DNA from 3 places in the Natronincola ferrireducens genome. Region 2 is predicted to be linked to each of the others. Evidence: riboswitches for the same ligand, from Rfam matches in the RefSeq annotation. Region 2 holds a riboswitch; each other region holds the start of a gene.
The links. A riboswitch is a leader RNA that binds a small molecule or an ion and turns the genes downstream of it on or off. The one in region 2 is predicted to bind cobalamin.

Region 1: it holds a riboswitch for cobalamin, as region 2 does, so the genes downstream of both, BLS22_RS04625 (class I SAM-dependent methyltransferase) here and BLS22_RS10705 (energy-coupling factor transporter transmembrane component T family protein) in region 2, are expected to answer to the same signal.
Region 3: it holds a riboswitch for cobalamin, as region 2 does, so the genes downstream of both, cobU (bifunctional adenosylcobinamide kinase/adenosylcobinamide-phosphate guanylyltransferase) here and BLS22_RS10705 (energy-coupling factor transporter transmembrane component T family protein) in region 2, are expected to answer to the same signal.

What each region holds. Positions count from the first base shown of each region.
Region 1 is NZ_FNFP01000001.1:1,002,352-1,008,091, forward strand. Features, by position in the region: gene BLS22_RS04605 (4Fe-4S double cluster binding domain-containing protein) at 5-697, shown strand; gene BLS22_RS04610 (hypothetical protein) at 716-904, opposite strand; gene BLS22_RS04615 (Na/Pi cotransporter family protein) at 1,068-2,006, opposite strand; gene BLS22_RS04620 (FmdE family protein) at 2,234-2,758, shown strand; cobalamin riboswitch at 2,865-3,043, shown strand; gene BLS22_RS04625 (class I SAM-dependent methyltransferase) at 3,178-4,008, shown strand; gene BLS22_RS04630 (ABC transporter substrate-binding protein) at 4,024-5,631, shown strand; gene BLS22_RS04635 (ABC transporter permease) at 5,660-5,740, shown strand, end outside.
Region 2 is NZ_FNFP01000005.1:5,730-11,469, forward strand. Features, by position in the region: gene BLS22_RS10700 (putative polysaccharide biosynthesis protein) at 1-567, opposite strand, end outside; cobalamin riboswitch at 1,137-1,317, shown strand; cobalamin riboswitch at 1,491-1,678, shown strand; gene BLS22_RS10705 (energy-coupling factor transporter transmembrane component T family protein) at 1,987-2,658, shown strand; gene BLS22_RS10710 (energy-coupling factor ABC transporter ATP-binding protein) at 2,660-3,463, shown strand; gene BLS22_RS10715 (hypothetical protein) at 3,509-4,084, shown strand; gene BLS22_RS10720 (CbiM family transporter) at 4,108-4,719, shown strand; gene BLS22_RS10725 (Ig-like domain-containing protein) at 4,716-5,129, shown strand.
Region 3 is NZ_FNFP01000003.1:87,965-93,704, reverse strand. Features, by position in the region: gene BLS22_RS08770 (ABC transporter substrate-binding protein) at 1-761, opposite strand, end outside; gene cobC (alpha-ribazole phosphatase) at 784-1,395, opposite strand; gene cobS (adenosylcobinamide-GDP ribazoletransferase) at 1,570-2,313, opposite strand; gene BLS22_RS08755 (cob(I)yrinic acid a,c-diamide adenosyltransferase) at 2,313-2,858, opposite strand; gene cobU (bifunctional adenosylcobinamide kinase/adenosylcobinamide-phosphate guanylyltransferase) at 2,872-3,435, opposite strand; cobalamin riboswitch at 3,536-3,713, opposite strand; gene BLS22_RS08745 (CAP domain-containing protein) at 3,813-4,958, opposite strand; gene BLS22_RS08740 (esterase/lipase family protein) at 5,256-5,740, opposite strand, start outside.

The DNA of each region.
Region 1 (5,740 bases), on a different contig from region 2:
AAATATGGATAAACAACAATTAACAAAAATGCTTTTAGATTTAGGTGCAGCTAAAGTGGGATACTGTAATTTAAAGGATTTACTGCCCCAGCAATTTCAACATATAAATAACGGTATTACAATAGCCATACGTTTATCAGATCAAGTAATTAGTGATATTCATCCACAAAATGGACCCACCCACACTTATTTTCATCATTATAGAACTGTTAATGCTTTTATTGATCAATTAACCTTCAAAGTCGTCACACAATTACAGCAATGGGGGTATCTAGCTATGGCAATTCCAGCCTCACAATCTATTAACAATGAAGGGTGGAATTATAGAGGACTGTTTCAGCATAGGACTGCTGCCACTAGAGGAGGCATTGGCTGGATTGGCAAAAGCTGTTGTCTTGTAACGGAGGAATTTGGCCCAAGGCTTCGGTTAGGAACAATTTTAACCAATATGGATTTTGATTATGATGAACCTATCAATGAGTCCCTATGTGGAGAATGTAGTGTATGTGTGGATTCATGTCCTGCAGGTGCCTTAAAGGGTGCTGTTTGGACTCCAGGCTTGGAAAGAGAAGAAATCATCAATCCAGAAGTATGTAGTAATCATATGAAAAGCCAATATAAACATATAGGAAGAGGTGCCGTTTGCGGTATATGTCTAAAGGTGTGTCCAAAGGGGAAGGAAGTATTAAAGAGATAGGGTAGTAAAGCTACTACCCTATGTTAATTTCCTTTTTATCGGTGTTTTTACATCCTTTCTAATGCCATGGTCATGGGTGCTTTCTAGCTGTGCTTTTTGAGATTTAGCTTCACGATGAAAGTGACGCTCTTCATATTTATAGGTTCTTGCACTGTATTCCTGCATATCACCTTTAATATTGGTCCATTGGCTTTTTCTTATAGACATAAAATCACCTCATAAATAGTTTTAGCATTTTTTTATAAATGATGTTGAACATAATTTGTTAATTAAGGAAATTTTCATAAATAAAAATTTATAAATTTTACTAGTTCTTAGCTGGTGTTTTATTACAAATTTCTGTAGGGTATAACAACCTCCTACAGCCTCCTTAGTCCCTCACCATTAGGGTAGAAAGTTTGACAAACAACGGAATAAAGGGTAGGAAGATAATCGTACTGAAAACATTAAAAATACTATGGGCATTGGCAATTTGTCGAGCAGGATTAATTGGAGATAAGGTTATTGAAAGTCTACATAAAATCTCTATAAAAGGAAACATTAACACTACTCCCCACAGATTAAAGAGGATATGAATAAGGGCCGCTCTTTTTCCTATGGAAGTGAGATGAATACTGGCTAAAAGAGTAGTAACGCAGGTGCCTATATTTTGACCTAGCAAAATAGCAATAGCAGCTGTTAAAGAAATCAAATGATTTGTGGCTAAAGATTGTAATATTGCTATTCCTGTACTGCTGCTTTGAATAATAGCAGTAGTGCAGAACCCCAGAATAACCCCTAATATAGGCTTTGTTCCAAACTCCAATAAAATCTCTTGAAATCTAACAAGGCTTGCTAAAGGAGACACCCCCTTGCTTAATAGGTCAATTCCTATGAAGAGGAGGGCAAAGCCCATAAATATCTCTCCAAAGAATCGAAGCCTTCTGTTGGTCTTATGTAGAGAAAGAAAAAGACCTATCATGAGGGGGATAAAAACGTATCTACTAGGTTGAAATGCAATAAGCTGGGCTGTAAGGGTGGTGCCGATATTAGCTCCCATAATAATAGCAGCAGCTTGATATAGATTCAGGAGATTGGCCTCCACTAAGCCTACAATAATGATAGTAGTACCACTACTGGACTGTAAAAGGGCAGTAGTAAGGATGCCAATAGCAATGCCTAGGATGGGATGGATTTTCAAGTTCCGGATAGCATAGCTTAAACGACTGGAAGTCACTTCCTTTAAACCATTGGTTAAAAACTTCATACCTAATAAAAATAAACCTAATCCCGTAGCCATATTTGATACTACAATCAGCAAATAAATCACCTCTTAATTAAATATACGCAGGGAAAAGAACAATACAACTTTTAAAAAATAAATTTGCAAAATTACACATTGACAAATAATTGACAAATTTCAAAACCCTATATATAATGGATTTATAGGATGTTAAACAATATAAAATTATAACAAAAATAATAGTCATGAAGACTTTGCAACCATGAAGGATGCAGTTTGTTTTCATGGCTATATTTTTTGGAGGAGATGAAAATATGGATAAAAAATTATGGGAAAAGTGTGTAGCGTTTCATGGACATGAGTGTCCTGGTTTAGCTATTGGATTTAAGGTCAGTGAAGCAGCTATGAAAAAGCTAGGGATTGATTTTTCAAAGGATGAAGACGTAGTTTGTGTTACAGAAAACGATGCCTGTGGTGTTGATGCTATTCAAGTATTGTTGGGCTGTAGCTTTGGAAAGGGGAACCTTATCTATAGAGGAACAGGAAAGCAGGCCTTCAGTTTTTTCCATAGACCCACCAATCAAAGTATTAGAATCGTAACAAAACCCTTTAAAGGAGAAATGGGTAGGGAGGAGAGACAAGCATATTTATTGAATGCACCGGTAGAGGACTTATTTGATTTTAAAGCCCCAACCTTTGAACTCCCTGAAAGAGCTAGACTATTTCAAACCATCACCTGTGAAGCCTGTGGAGAGGGGGCTCCTGAGCATAAGGTACGCTTGATGGAGGGACAAAAGGTTTGTTTAGATTGCTTTAAAGATTATTCGAGGGAGTTGTAAAAACTATATCCTTTATTTAGGTTATTAGCATAGTATTTCCTACATATGTATTAGTTGACAAAATATTAAAATTTATTATAATAAAAGTGAATTGTGATGTTTTTAAAATTCTATAAAAATAGAAGGTGCCCTTAAAAAGGGTTAAAAGGGAAAGTGGTGCAAGACCACTACAGCCCCCGCTACTGTAATTGGTGACGAAATCTGAGGAAGCCATTGGGAAACCGAGAAGGCCAGAAAGTAGGAGGAACCATAAGTCAGGAAACCTGCCTTGTATTTTAAAAAAGCAAGCCTTCGGAGGGGAGGAAAGAAAATGCGATATACATGTATTTTTTGACGTTAACCATGAAGGTAAAGAAAAGAACAAAAGGTTCTTATCTTATTTTCATGGTTTTTCATTTTATAAAAAAGGAGTTGTTGATATGATGGAACAAGATTTAAACTACTGGATAGAAAAATGGCAACCAAAGAAATTAAGTTCTTCTGCCACCTCAGAATTTTGGAATAAAAGGGCTAAAAGCTATAATAGAGATGTTTTTGAAAAACAAGAAGAATCCAATTATGTTATTGACTTATTAGAAAAATATAATTTGCTACAAAAAAATAACAGAGTACTAGACATTGGTTGTGGACCTGGAAAAAATACAATCCCTATGGCAAAAAAATGTGAAGAAGTAATTGCTTTGGATATATCCCAAGAGATGCTGGAATATGTGGGGGAACATGGGAAAGAACATGGTCTAGACAATATTGTATGTCATGAAAAAAATTGGGAGGATATTAGTTTAGATGAATATGGATGGGAAAAAAAGTTTGACCTTGTTGTAGCTTCTATGACACCGGGGGTATATAACTTCTCGACTTTAAAGAAAATGTTGGATGCCAGCAAAGGCTATTGTTATTTAAGTGGATTTATTAACCGTAGGGATGAAATTTGGAGTAGGTTAGAGAAAGAAATTTTAGGAGAACATAATGGGAATAAATCGAGAGAAGATAAAATTTATTATATCTTTAATATATTGTGGAATTTAGGCTATCATCCAGAGATCCATTACTTTGATAGAACCTGGGAGCATGTATGGTCTTTAGAAGAGACTATTGATTTGTACAAACAAAGGTTTAACATAAACCACACCCTTAAAGAAGAGGAAATAAAAAAGATAGAAGCTTTCCTTACAGCTCATCAGCAGGAGGGAAAGGTAATAGAGAAAACTGAAGCTAAAATAGCTGTATTAATCTGGAAGGTTGAATAACGAGGGGGGGTAATGATGTTGAAAATTAAAGGATTGAAAAAAATATTAGTAGTGGGTTTAATTGTTATGATGGTGTTTTCTTTAATAGGGTGTAGTTCTACCACTGAGGAGGGAAGTGCTGGAGAGACAGTAGCCAATGAAGTAGAGGAAGATAAGAATACAGAACCAGTAGTAATAAGACAAGAAGGAGGGGATTGGGGATATCCTTCACCCTATCTCCACTATTCTAGAGGACCTGGTGGATATAAGATGCAGTTGAGTTTTGATAGCCTTTTAGAAAGGGATGAAGATGGATTAATTCCTTGGTTGGCAAAGGAATGGGAAACAACAGAGGATGGTCTTGCCTACATATTTACCCTACAGGAAAATGTAAAGTGGCATGACGGGGAGATTGTTACACCAGAAGATGTAAAATTTTCCTTTGAATATTTTGAGAAACATTCACCAGTATGGAACCCGGTGTCAATGCAGGGTAAGCCCTTTGTTGAAGAAATTGAAATTTTAGAAGATAATCAAATAAAGTTTGTTCTATCCCAAAAAAATGCAACAATTTTAGAAAAAATAGGGGATGTAAGAATTATTCCTCAGCACATCTGGGAAGAAGTAGAGGAACCAGAAGCCTTTGATGATGAAAAAGCTGTCATAGGTTGTGGACCCTATAGACTAACGGGCTACAGCAAAGAGCATGGCACCTATGAATTTACAGCCTTTGAGGATTACTGGGGGCCAAAGCAAAGGGTAGAAAAAATTCAATTTCTTCCTGTAAGCGATGCTGTGCTGGCCTTTGAAAACAATCAAGTAGATATTATAGGGATAGGTAGCGACTTGGTGGATAGATATAAAGGAGATGGCCAATTTACAATATTAGAAAACCCTGGATTTTGGGGCTATCGCTTGATTTTCAATATGGAAAGAAATCCCTTGCTTAAAGAAAAGGAAATTCGTCAAGCCATTGCCTATGGTATAGACCAAGAGGAAATGGTGGAAAAGGTGGCAAGGGGTGCAGCTATTGTAGGAAGTGCAGGATATTTACCAGAGGATCATATATGGCATAACCCAAAGGTAAAGAAGTATACCTTTAATGAAGAAGAGGCAAAGTCTTTGCTGGGAGACAAGAAACTATCCCTTCAGCTCTTGGTGGGGGATAGCAATCCAGAGGTAAGAATTGCAGAGTTAATGAAGATTAGTTTAAATAAAGTAGGTATCGAAGTAAATATTAAAAGTGTAGATATGAAGGCAAGGGACAATGCTGTAACCACCGGAGATTATGAATTAGCTTTAATCGGCCATGGTGGTTGGGGTGGTGACGCCGATGGTCTAAGGGTAAGATATGCTTCTGATGTAAAGAGTGACGGTTCCTCTGCTACAAATGCTATTCCCGGGTATGATAATCAAGAAATAAGAAGATTAGCAGAAGAACAACTAAGGGAAATGAATGTTGAGAAACGTAAGGAGCTTATCTTTGCACTACAGGAATTGATTGCAGAGGAGATTCCAATGATTCCTATTTACAATACCACTGGATATACCCTGTATCGACCTGAAACCTATGATGGCTGGATGTATATGTTTGATCATCATAGTGTCAGTCACAGCAAATTATCTTATCTAGAAAGAAAGTAGCTGTTTGGTTATGTTTAAGAAGGCAGAAATGACAAAAGCAAAGCAATATATTATAACCTTTCTATGTATTATAACATTAAATTTCTTTATTCCCAGGCTGATGCCTGGG
Region 2 (5,740 bases):
ACAAATGGCAATGAAGGCTCCTAGAATAGGATCTAATGGATAAATAGAATACAACAAGCCAATAACAATAACAAATCGTGTAAAGTGTTCCACAATTTCAGAAATGCTGGCAATACCTATCATTTTCAGTCCATAATAATAGCCTCTCATGACAGATGTTATAGAAATCAAAACGAGGGCTGGAGGAAGAAAATAAATACAACGTAAGGCATCTTCATTTTTAAATATCCTTAAACCAATAAATCCACGGAATGAAATAAGGATCAAACTGAGACCGATGGATAGGGACAAGGTAAAGAATACAGCTACTCTATAAGTTTTTCTAACGGCATCATAGTTATTTTTAGAACTATATTCAGCGATTAGCTTAGAGACAGCTGTAGGAATACCAGCAGTAGTAATAATAAGAAAAATCATAAGAACCGGCATCATCATTTGAAATAAGCCAATGCCTTCAGCTCCCATAAGCTTTGATAAGATTACATCATAGCTAAATCCAATAAAACGGATAAGAAAATTAACAAATGTCAATAAAATAGACCCATAGACAAAACCCTTCTTTTTCAAACCATCACCCCGCGATTGCCACACTGTATCCCCAGGATACGTAACTATGTATATTATTATAGATAACAATATATACGGGAAACTTCATCAAAAAAACTATAAGAAAACAATGGGGTTAAAGAAGTAAAAATAGCGATGTACTTAATACACTACTAATTTGCTCTCTTCGTTTAAAGATGGTTAAATCAATGAAACAGTGGTCTATAACATATCTACTAGCTTAGTAATAGATTTAGCTACAACCATACAGTAAAGAAATTGATAAAAATTTAATTTAAATTAGCAAAAATCCTTTTAGTATTGATATAAATTCTAAAAAATGGTAGTATAATCCCGTCGAAGTAGCATTTTTAGATTTTGAAAGAGATAGTGTCATAATATTAATCCTCCCATTTCTTATATTACAATACGATAAAATATCAAAGATCCACCTCCTAATTGTTTACTCTGTGGTGTACTTTAGAATCTTCTATTTTTTAACCTACAGTAACTTGACACAATCCCTTGACTTTTAACATCGAATCGATTAAACTGTTATTGCGTAGAAATAACAGTATATACAAGGTAGACAACAAAATAAGAATTTAGGTGCCTCTTTTACAGGGGATAAAAGGGAAGTACGGTTAAAATCCGTCGCAGCCCCCGCTACTGTATGCATGGACGAAACCTCAGTGTCCACCATTTATTTGGGAAGGTGAGGAAGTAGATTGATGTGCGAGCCAGGAAACCTGCCTATACCCATAGAATAACAATAAACCTTCGGAGGGAAAGGTCTTATTATGGAATGTAAGCAACCAAAATAACAATCTAACCCTCAAGGTTAGATTTTTCTATTTGGATAATATATTGACAAAAAGAGAAGAAACGCTGTTTACAACATATCAATGGATAAGTAATATCTATATTGATTGTTAAAAATGAAAAATTAATAAAAGCTTTATGGTGTTGTTCATCTGTTTGATTAACAACTTAAAAGGGAAGTTGGGTGAAAATCCCACGCGGTCCCGCCGCTGTAAAAGAGGAGTTCTTTCAAAAAACCACTGAGTAATCGGGAAGGTTGGAAGGATGATGAAACTTGAGCCAGAAGACCTACCTGTAGCTTTATGACATGCACTCTACGAGGAAATGGAGGGGGTCTATTTGAATTTATCAAAACGATTGATTATGCTCCCAGTCTCCAATTACCAATATAGGTATACGCTGGGAGTTTTTATATTGAAAAATTTATTCATTGAGTCCTACGGTAATATGTTAAGTAGATAAAACAATTAAATTGGGAATTTTCAACATCGATACAGGCAGTACTAAGCTAGTCCAGTGAATATGTAAATAGTCAATATACTGTTCTGTTTTAATAATGCTCAGTAGTAGCAAGGGATGGAGTGAGAGAAAATAAAAACTAGGTTTGAAGGATGTCAAATCCGGGCTGAAAATACGATGGTTAGTCTTTTTATTCTTCTATTTTATATATCCTTTATAGATAGCTATAGATTATTGGCAATAACTGCTGGGATTGCTGTTGTATACTCCATCAGCATCTGTAAAAGCAAATATTTTATAAGGCTGATAAAACCAGTATTGCCCTTTGTAATTTTGATGCTGCTACCCATCATAATAAGGTATATACTAAGAAACACCCTGGAAGATATAGATTTCACAATAATGATTATTGGTAAAATTTTAATTTCCTCTATTATACTGGGAACCGTTGTCGCTAAGCATTCAGCCCTTTATCTAGTGGATGGAATACTAAACATCGGCTTACCTCGAATATTTAACAGGATATTGGCACTTACCTTTAGGTACTTTCATATGATCAATGAAGATGTACAGATAGGTAGAAAAGCATTAAGCAGTAGAGGAATGGGGGAAAGGAAAGGACTATCATCCCTTAGTATTTTTGGTGAATGGATTGGAGGGTTTTTCCTAAAAAGTACCCATCACAGTGATATGGTCTTTAATGCAATGAAGTCCAGAGGTTTTCAAGGAGAGTCAAGAAATGAAAAAATTAAAAATAAGGGCCTAATTATTGAATGTTGTATACTAATTCTGTTTTTGACCATGGTGTTAATAATTGATGGGAAGGTGTAAGATGGTAATCAAAATTAGAGACTTAAGTTTTACTTATCCAAATAATCACAGGGGATTAATCGATGTGAGTTTAGATATTGAAAGTGGCAAAAAAACTGCGATACTAGGGGTCAATGGCAGTGGCAAGTCGACTCTACTGTATCATTTAAATGGTATCACCCTACCTCAAACAGGTTCGGTAGAAGTATTAAATATGGATGTAAAGGAAAAAAATCTTAGGAAAATCAGACGAGAGGTAGGCTTTTTATTTGATTATCCCGATCATCAATTATTTTCGACAACTGTTTATCGGGACATTAAGTTTGGATTAGACAACTATAAATATCCTGAAAAGCAAAAGGATGAGTGTATAAGAAAAGCTGCCAGGGCCCTACGAATTGAAGAACTATTGGAGTATCCTCCCTATCAGCTGAGTCTAGGACAAAAAAAGAAAGTGGCAATAGCTGGATTAATCGTTTTGGAGCCAAGTATAATTCTTTGTGATGAACCTTTTTCAGGGCTGGATGGGTATACACTGATTTATTTTAAAGAATTGCTAAATGATTGGGTAAAGGAAGGAAAAACAATTGTGTTTTCAACTCATGATGTGGATTTAACCTATGAATGGGCGGATAACGTGATTATTTTGAGGGATGGTAAGGTTCTTAAAAGCGGAACTGCATCGGAGGTCTTAACTAAGGAAGAGACCTATTTAGAAGCAGGTCTTGTAAAGCCTATGCTGTATGATTTATTCCAAGACAGTGAATACAAACCCCAAAATATAAGGGAAGCCAAAGAACATCTAAGTAAAAAATTTGCCTATTAAAGTCTAGTACTTTAAAATGTATATTTTATTAAGGAGGAAAAAGAAATGAGAAAAAACATTTCAATGATTATGGTTTTAATTTTGCTATTGACGATAGGTCTGGTAGGGTGTGGTACAGGAAATGAAAGCAATGCAGGGGTAGGGGAAGTGCAACAGGAAGAGCAGAACCCAGTACAAGAGCATGATGAAGGTGATCATGACGAGGAGGAACGTGGTGAAGAAGGACATGACCATGGAGATTATGAATGGATTGGAGAATTTGAGTTCAAGGAAGGAAGCTACTTATTTCATTTTGGTGCAAGTGAAGATGAAACCATGGATGTTGGTTTTATAAAGATTGGAAGTAATATTATTGATTTAGATCATCACGCATCCCACTTAATGTTGACTGAAAAGGAAGTAATCAAACAGGACAGCACTTTTGAAGCAAGGCCGGACTACGCTTATACCTTTGAAATGGCTGAAGATCATGGACATATTCATTTCACAATAAAGGAAGAGGGCACCTACGCTATTGTAACTGAGCATTTTCCTGGAGAAAGCAATATGCAGATATTTGATGAAAACAAAGTAGAGATTTTGCCAATAAGAGAGCATGAAGGAGAAGGACATAGTCATTAATAAATATTTAGGAGGTGCCATCTATGCATTTAGCCGATGGAGTATTAAGTACCCCAGTGATTGTAGCATCATATGGGGTATCGATAGCCAGTATGGCGGTTGCAGCTAAGGGAATCAAGGATGAAGAGATTCCTAAAATAAGTTTAATGGCAGGAACATTTTTTGCAGTATCACTAATTTCTATTCCAGTTCCGCCTACCTCGGTACATCCGCTGTTATGTGGGCTAATCGGTATAATCCTTGGAAAAAAAGCACCTCTTGCCTTTTTTCCTGCACTATTGTTACAGGCCCTGTTATTTAGACATGGAGGAGTAACCTCATTGGGGGCAAATACCGTGATGCTGTCAATACCCGCATATTTATCCCATATGCTATATCAAAAAATACCTATGAAGAAACCTGCTGCTAGGGGAGGTATAATAGGTGCCATATCCGTTGTAATGACTGTGATTATACTGATTTTTTTACTGGCATTGACGGATGCCAGGTTTGCAGCGGGAGATTTTTCAGTTGTGAAAATTGCAATGGTAGGCCATGCACCGCTTATAATAGTAGAAGGTATTGTTACTGCCTTTGCAGTACAATTTATCGATAAAAACAAAAAAGATTGGATAGAAGAGAGGGTGCTTGTATGAAAACAATAGTAAAGAGAAGTATTATATTTTTTCTAATCTGCCTGCTTCTTTTGATACCTACCTCCTCCTTTGCCCATGGAATGCTTTTAAAGCTGGAGGAGCCAGGAGTATTAAAGGTGGAATATGATGGTGGGGGTTTTTCACCAAGAACCGAAGTCACCATCTATGATGAAGAAGGCAATGAGTTGGGCAAGGGACCAGTAGATGAAGAGGGTAAATTTCATTTTGATCCAGACCTGAAGGTTCATAGCGCTGTGGCCGATGATGGTATGGGCCATAGAGCCGAATATAAGGAAGGTGTTGAAGAAAAGAGCATACCAAAGGTACCAGTAGTAATTGGTGTGTTTGCAGTGATAGCGGTTGTCTTTGTTATATTTAATAAAAAATCAAAAGCACAACAGCAGCAATAGGTTTTGCTCGTATCCGTAAAATACAGCCCACATATGAAAAAAGTCCTATCTATGAAATAATTATCATAAATAGGGCTTTTTACTACTTTTAAGCTTTAAATATTGCTGGGGATTTCTCCATTTCTTTTACAAAATAGCAATTGAGTCATTCTCAGTTTTCTGAACACTGTTTGATGAACATGCTTACATTCAATGGTTTCTTTGTATGGAAAAAGCATATGAATATTTGGTTGGGAATCGAAAAATTAATTTAGTAGAGGGGTTAATACCATTACCCATCAAAATAGTAAGTCTACTATAATTCCACTAATTGAAAAGTGGTATTACCCATGAATAGAATAGGACTTTAATTGAATTTACTAATGATATCAACTGTTTTGAACTTTTACAGGCTTTCAAACTAAATATGAAGAAAGTAAGGTATACAGTTTTTAAAAAACAACAAAAATTAAGGCTTCTATTATAATGGGCTGTGAGTCAATAAAAGACACCAATTCAATACTAGGTCCAGAAATCTTAGCTGATAACATGCTTGATATGGAGCAATTCCTGGATCAGTCCCAAATTAACCTGGTGCTAAAGCCAATGAATAAGGACGGTGTTGATCAACT
Region 3 (5,740 bases), on a different contig from region 2:
GGTATTAAATATACCTCTGGATTTCTTTCTACTAGAGCTTCTTCACTGAAGATGGGATAAGCCCCTTCGGCATCCTTTGCAACATTTTCTCCCCCAGCTAAAGTAATTAGCTCATCCATAAAAGACCCAGTACCAGCTGCCATCAAAGGCTCATGCCAGATTTCATAAAATGCACTAACAGTTTCTTGTTCCTTTACCTTTTCTACAATACTATCTCGTTTCGCAGTTAACTCCGCTACAACAGTTTCAGCCTTTTCCTCTGTACCCATCATCTCTCCAGTGATAGTAATAGCACTAAAGACTTCATCAATGGTTTCTGGTTCAAACCTAGCTATAGTAATTCCTGCAGCTTCTATTAGCTTGATGGCTTCCTCATCTCCATCTCCATAAATAAATAAAATATCAGGAGATAACTCAATAATTTTTTCAGTATTTAAGTTTTTATACCCCCCTATCTTCTCTTTATCCAGGGCTTCCTGGGGATAATCACAATAATCTGATACAGCAATAATATTATCAGCTAAACCTAAAATAAATAATGTCTCCGTCTGACTTGGGGAAGCTGAGATAATTCTCTCGGGTTTTTGATTGATGGTTACTGTATAACCTAACCCATCTACAACCTCCCTTGGAAACCCTTCACCTTGTTCTTCATCCTCTACAGCTTCACCTTCATTTATTGGTGCTTCTACTGTACAACCTACAACCATGAATGCAATTAACAACATCCATGCAATCCATACAATTTTTTTTTGTTTCATCCTTGTTGTCCTCCTTCAATAATTATATATCATTTAAATGACAAGTGTCATTTAAAGCTGTTAACACACAAAAATCTCCATGTTTTTCAATAATACTTATACTGCAATGGTCTACTTTAAAATTCCAATGATAGCTTATGTTTCCAGTAATAAGATGGGCAACCATACTTCGAATTACACCGGAATGGGCAATAATGGCGATGTGCTTTTCTCTATGCTGATGGAGAATCTCCTCCAGAGCATTTACCACCCTTTCATGCATTTCCTGTAAACTTTCTCCATCTGGGAATTTCACCCTCACATAGTCATTTTCTAGTTCTCTATAGACTTCAGGGTAGTTTTTTTGAATTTCTTCTATGGTCAACCCCTCTACTCTACCAAAATTTAATTCTCTCAGGCTTGTTATTTCATGGATAGGATAGTTCTTATCTCCTTTAATAGCTTCGGCTGTCTCCTTTGCTCGCCTTAGATTACTGGTATACATTACATCGATTTCTATGTTTTTAAATGCATTGGTTAAACGTAATGCCTGGGATTTTCCTAATTGGTTTAGGGAAACATCCGTCCATCCACAAAATCTTCTATTGGCATTTTCTTCAGTTTCCCCATGTCTAATTAAATACAGCTTTGTCATAATTTCACTCCTATATTTAAGGTTAAGGTTGAGACTGAGGTCTAACTATCCTAAGGATAAACCCTTCTTCACCTTATACCTTTAAATCATTCTCTACATCCAGTAACAGAGAATATTAAATATATAGTTATATATATTTATCTTTTAAAACTTATTAATACAATGGAGATCATATTAAAATTGTAGGTTTAAAGTCTGCAACACTAAGATATAGAGTATATACAAAATCTCTGTCAATTCACATAGGCCCCCCAATGTATCCCCTGTCATCCCATGGATTATTTTCTTGCTATGGTTTTTAAATAGGCTAGCAAAAACCCATGCTATGACTATGAAAAGAAAGGACTTTTTATCTATAAGTGTAATCAATACTGTTATGATGATGGTATAAATCAATTCCCTCTTGGTGGTTCTGTTTATAAATATATGTCCTAACCCCTCCTGGCGGCCATAGGGCACTTTATAGCAGCCATAAACAAGAGCTAACCGTCCAAAAACCGGCATCAGCATGATGGTGATAAAACCTACTTGCTGGGAAAGGCTAGCAATACCAAAAATCTTGATGGTTAAACAAAAGAAAATAGCTACAACGCCATTTGTTCCTAAACGACTATCCTTCATAATCTCTAGGATTGTTTCTCTGCTACGACTACTGTAAAAGCCATCAAAGGTATCTCCTAAACCATCTAGGTGCAATCCTCCCGTGAGGGCAACATAAAAAGCTATCACTAGAATACTAGCCACAGTAGGACTTAGTAGATATAATAAACCTCTATAAACAGCTGCCAATATTAAACCCAGTACCAATCCTACAACAGGAAAATAAACAATACCTTTTTCAAAATTTTTATCGTAGGGTGGATTTTGTATGACTGTTATTCTTGTTAAAAACTGTAGGATTAGTAGAAATCTTTGCATTAGCTTTCAATTCCTTTTCTAGCATAAATTCCTTTTTCAAAGGGGTGTTTAATCATCCTCATCTCTGTTACATAATCTGCAAGATTTATTAATTCTTCTGGAGCATTCCTTCCAGTTAAAATCATTTCTATGTGATCAGGTTTATTATCAAGAATTTCTATTATTTCTTCTACAGCTATAATTTTATTGTAAAGTACTGCCATAATTTCATCCAATATGATTAAGTTATAATTTTCTTCATCTAAATGTCTTTTTATTGTATAAAGCCCCTCTTTAACACTATTTTTTACTTCTGCTTTTTCCTCTTCATTAAGTTGAAAATAAAATTTGTTCATAGCGGCAAATCGTATTAATTGAAAGTTAGGGGCAAGTCTTTCTATGCTATAAAGCTCTCCCGTATCATCTCCCTTTAAAAATTGAACCATCAGCACCTTTAATCCCCCGCCAGCCGTCCTAGTCCCCTGACCTAAGGCTGCGGTTGTTTTACCTTTCCCATCTCCTGTATAAATATGTATTAAACCCTTTTCTAGCTTCTTTACCACCATATTATCCTACCCCCTATTTTATTTTATTAGGTATACCACAAACTACAAAATACACCTCTCCTGCTTCCTTTGCTATATATTGGTTCATCCTTCCTGCTATATCACGAAAAATTCTAGTCATTTTATTTTGAGGAACAATTCCCAATCCTAATTCATTTGTCACAAAAACAGCTGGAATTCCAAAGGATTTCACAGTTGTAATCAATGCCTTTATTTGTTGCTGAATATTTTTTTCCACAATATCTATTTCATTGGCTGTAGCTTCATCCCAGTTTATAGGTTGTTCCAACATTAGATTGGTTATCATAATGGTAATACAATCTAAAAAAATCCCTGCCACCTTTCCCCTATAATCCTCAATTCCTTGATGAAGATTTCTATATCCCTCATAGGTAACCCAGTTGTTAGGTCGACCTTGTCTATGCTTTTTTATCCGATCCTTCATTTCTTCATCAAAGGCTTGAGCAGTAGCTATGTATAGAATCTCACCATCTATATTGTTTAAAATAGATTCCCCAAAGTTACTTTTTCCACTTCTAGCTCCACCAGTTACTAAAGTTAAAAAATTATTATTCATAGTTTCACCCCAATTATTTCAGTAAAATAGAAAAGCCCCTACTCTGGGTAAGGGCTAAAAATCAAAATGCTATTGATTTTAAACACGCCTTCCCACCGAAGGTTTGTTTCACAGTTTGGCAGGTCTCCTGACTCGTGACTCCTCTTACTAGCAACACCTTCCCGAAATTCTCCAGTGGTATTTGTTGTTTTCATCCTCACTTACAGTAGCGGGGGCTGTAGTGGCATCTCACCACTTTCCCTATTAAGCTTCTAAGCACCAAGCATTAAATTATTTAATTTTAATCTATACCCATCATATCAAATTCTTTATAAGGTGGCAACAGCCTATTGGGGATCAATAGAAAATCTTTCGTGTAAATTTTTCCTATATTTTACTTATCTTGGTGTGTAAAAATTTTGAGTATAGTAGATGGTATATTCTCCTCCAAAATACACCCCCACTCCTAATCTTTTGAAATCACCTAATATACTTTCCCTATGACCTATGGAATTCATCCAGTTTTCATGGGCAAATATGGCGCAGGTTTGACCAGCTGCTATGTTTTCCCCAGATCTTTGCCAATAAATTCCTTGAGCTTCTATTCTATCGGAAGGACCTTTACCGTCTGGATTATCGTGACTGAAAAAGTTTCTTTTTGCCATATCTTTACTATGACCTCTAGCAGCAATTCTTGCAGTGTCCTCCCATTGGAGGGGTGGTTTTCCAAATCTCACCCTTGTGGCATTGGTAAGATCAAAGACCTGTCTTTCAAAACTTTCTCTTAACTCTTCACTAGGCTCTCCATAAAATCCCTGCAGACCTTTTTCTATATTTTTATCTATCAACTGTATAGCCGTTACCCTATATTCATTATGGAGATCATAAAAAATTGTTGCATAATAATTGTCTACTAAATAAGTATCACTTTCTTCAGGATTGCTTAGATAATAAAAGGTGTTTCCTTTAATTAAATATTCAAGGGGTTCTCCTAGGAGGTTATTAACAACTTCTTTATTGCTACCCACTTGAATTCCTCTTCTTGACTGCCATGCAGGGGAATTAGTATATACACCTACCACCTTTTCATCTTTTATACCTATTTGAATGTACTTACTATAATCTTCATTATATATATACCAGTCAAAACCATATTTACTTAAATCTTTACGGTTAGGTTGTCCAAATAATTCTATAACCTTTTCTACAGAATCACCTATTTCGATATCTAGTACAACAAACTCCTTTTCAGTATAGGATTGTACCACTGAAGAATTGTTGTCCTTTTTTCCTATAAAATCATTAATATTTATTATGAAATTAGCTATAATCGTCCTCCAATTAAGGTCTATATTGTTGAGTATGGCTGTTTTCTGAGCCATAGCCTCAATACTGTTATTGTATATGTAGGATATTTTTTCACCTGAAATATTTCCCTTTAAGCCTTCCCTTTGAATTGTTGTATTTATAAGGGATGTATTTCTATACATGGTAATTAACCATAGTATAAGAATCAACATCATAACCCTTTTAAAACTTCTCATAGGCAAAACCTCCCTTTATTCTATTGGTTTTTTAAAAATATCATTAGTAAATACTATTATATCACATTTGTACCCCCTGAATAATCGTTGATTTGTTGATAACATCGAATACTTTCATAATAAAATGTGAATTTCGGTTTTATTTCTATAGTATATAAGAACAAACTGCATCTTATCCATATTTTGCATTTTTTGTTTTTTGTAGAGAATATATGGGCTATAGTATTGCTATTATTATATAAAAACCTGTGCCTCAAGCCTTCCTTGTCATGATAACAGGGTCATAAATATGACCCCTTAAGTAATTTCAAATTTAATGGTATAATTTTGTTGATGGGCTTTGATTTCCATCTCTTCCTGTAATTTCTTTAAATCTTTAGCCATAACTGTCATATGAATCTTCTTGCCTTCTTCATTATGAAGCTTCATTTGATAGCTTCCTTTAGGTACATCCTTTAATAAAATCCACTGATGATTGTTAGGATACTTTTCATGCAAATGGGGGTATAATGTTGTTAATTGCTGATTTTGAAGCTCCATAATCCTTTGTCCTTCTTGGATAACAACAATATTTGCAGAACCTGTTAATAAAATATGAAGGGTTGTTTCTTCCACCCCTCCTTCATCTTGTTGTTTATCTTTAGTTTCTAATCCATAGATTTCCTCTATACAGGAATAAGCATGTTTAACAATATCACGATGATTAAATTCTAAATATTGATCATGAAACCCTTCTAATTCTCCGCTTTTTACTGTTACTGTTCCATCACCCTCTAAAGTTT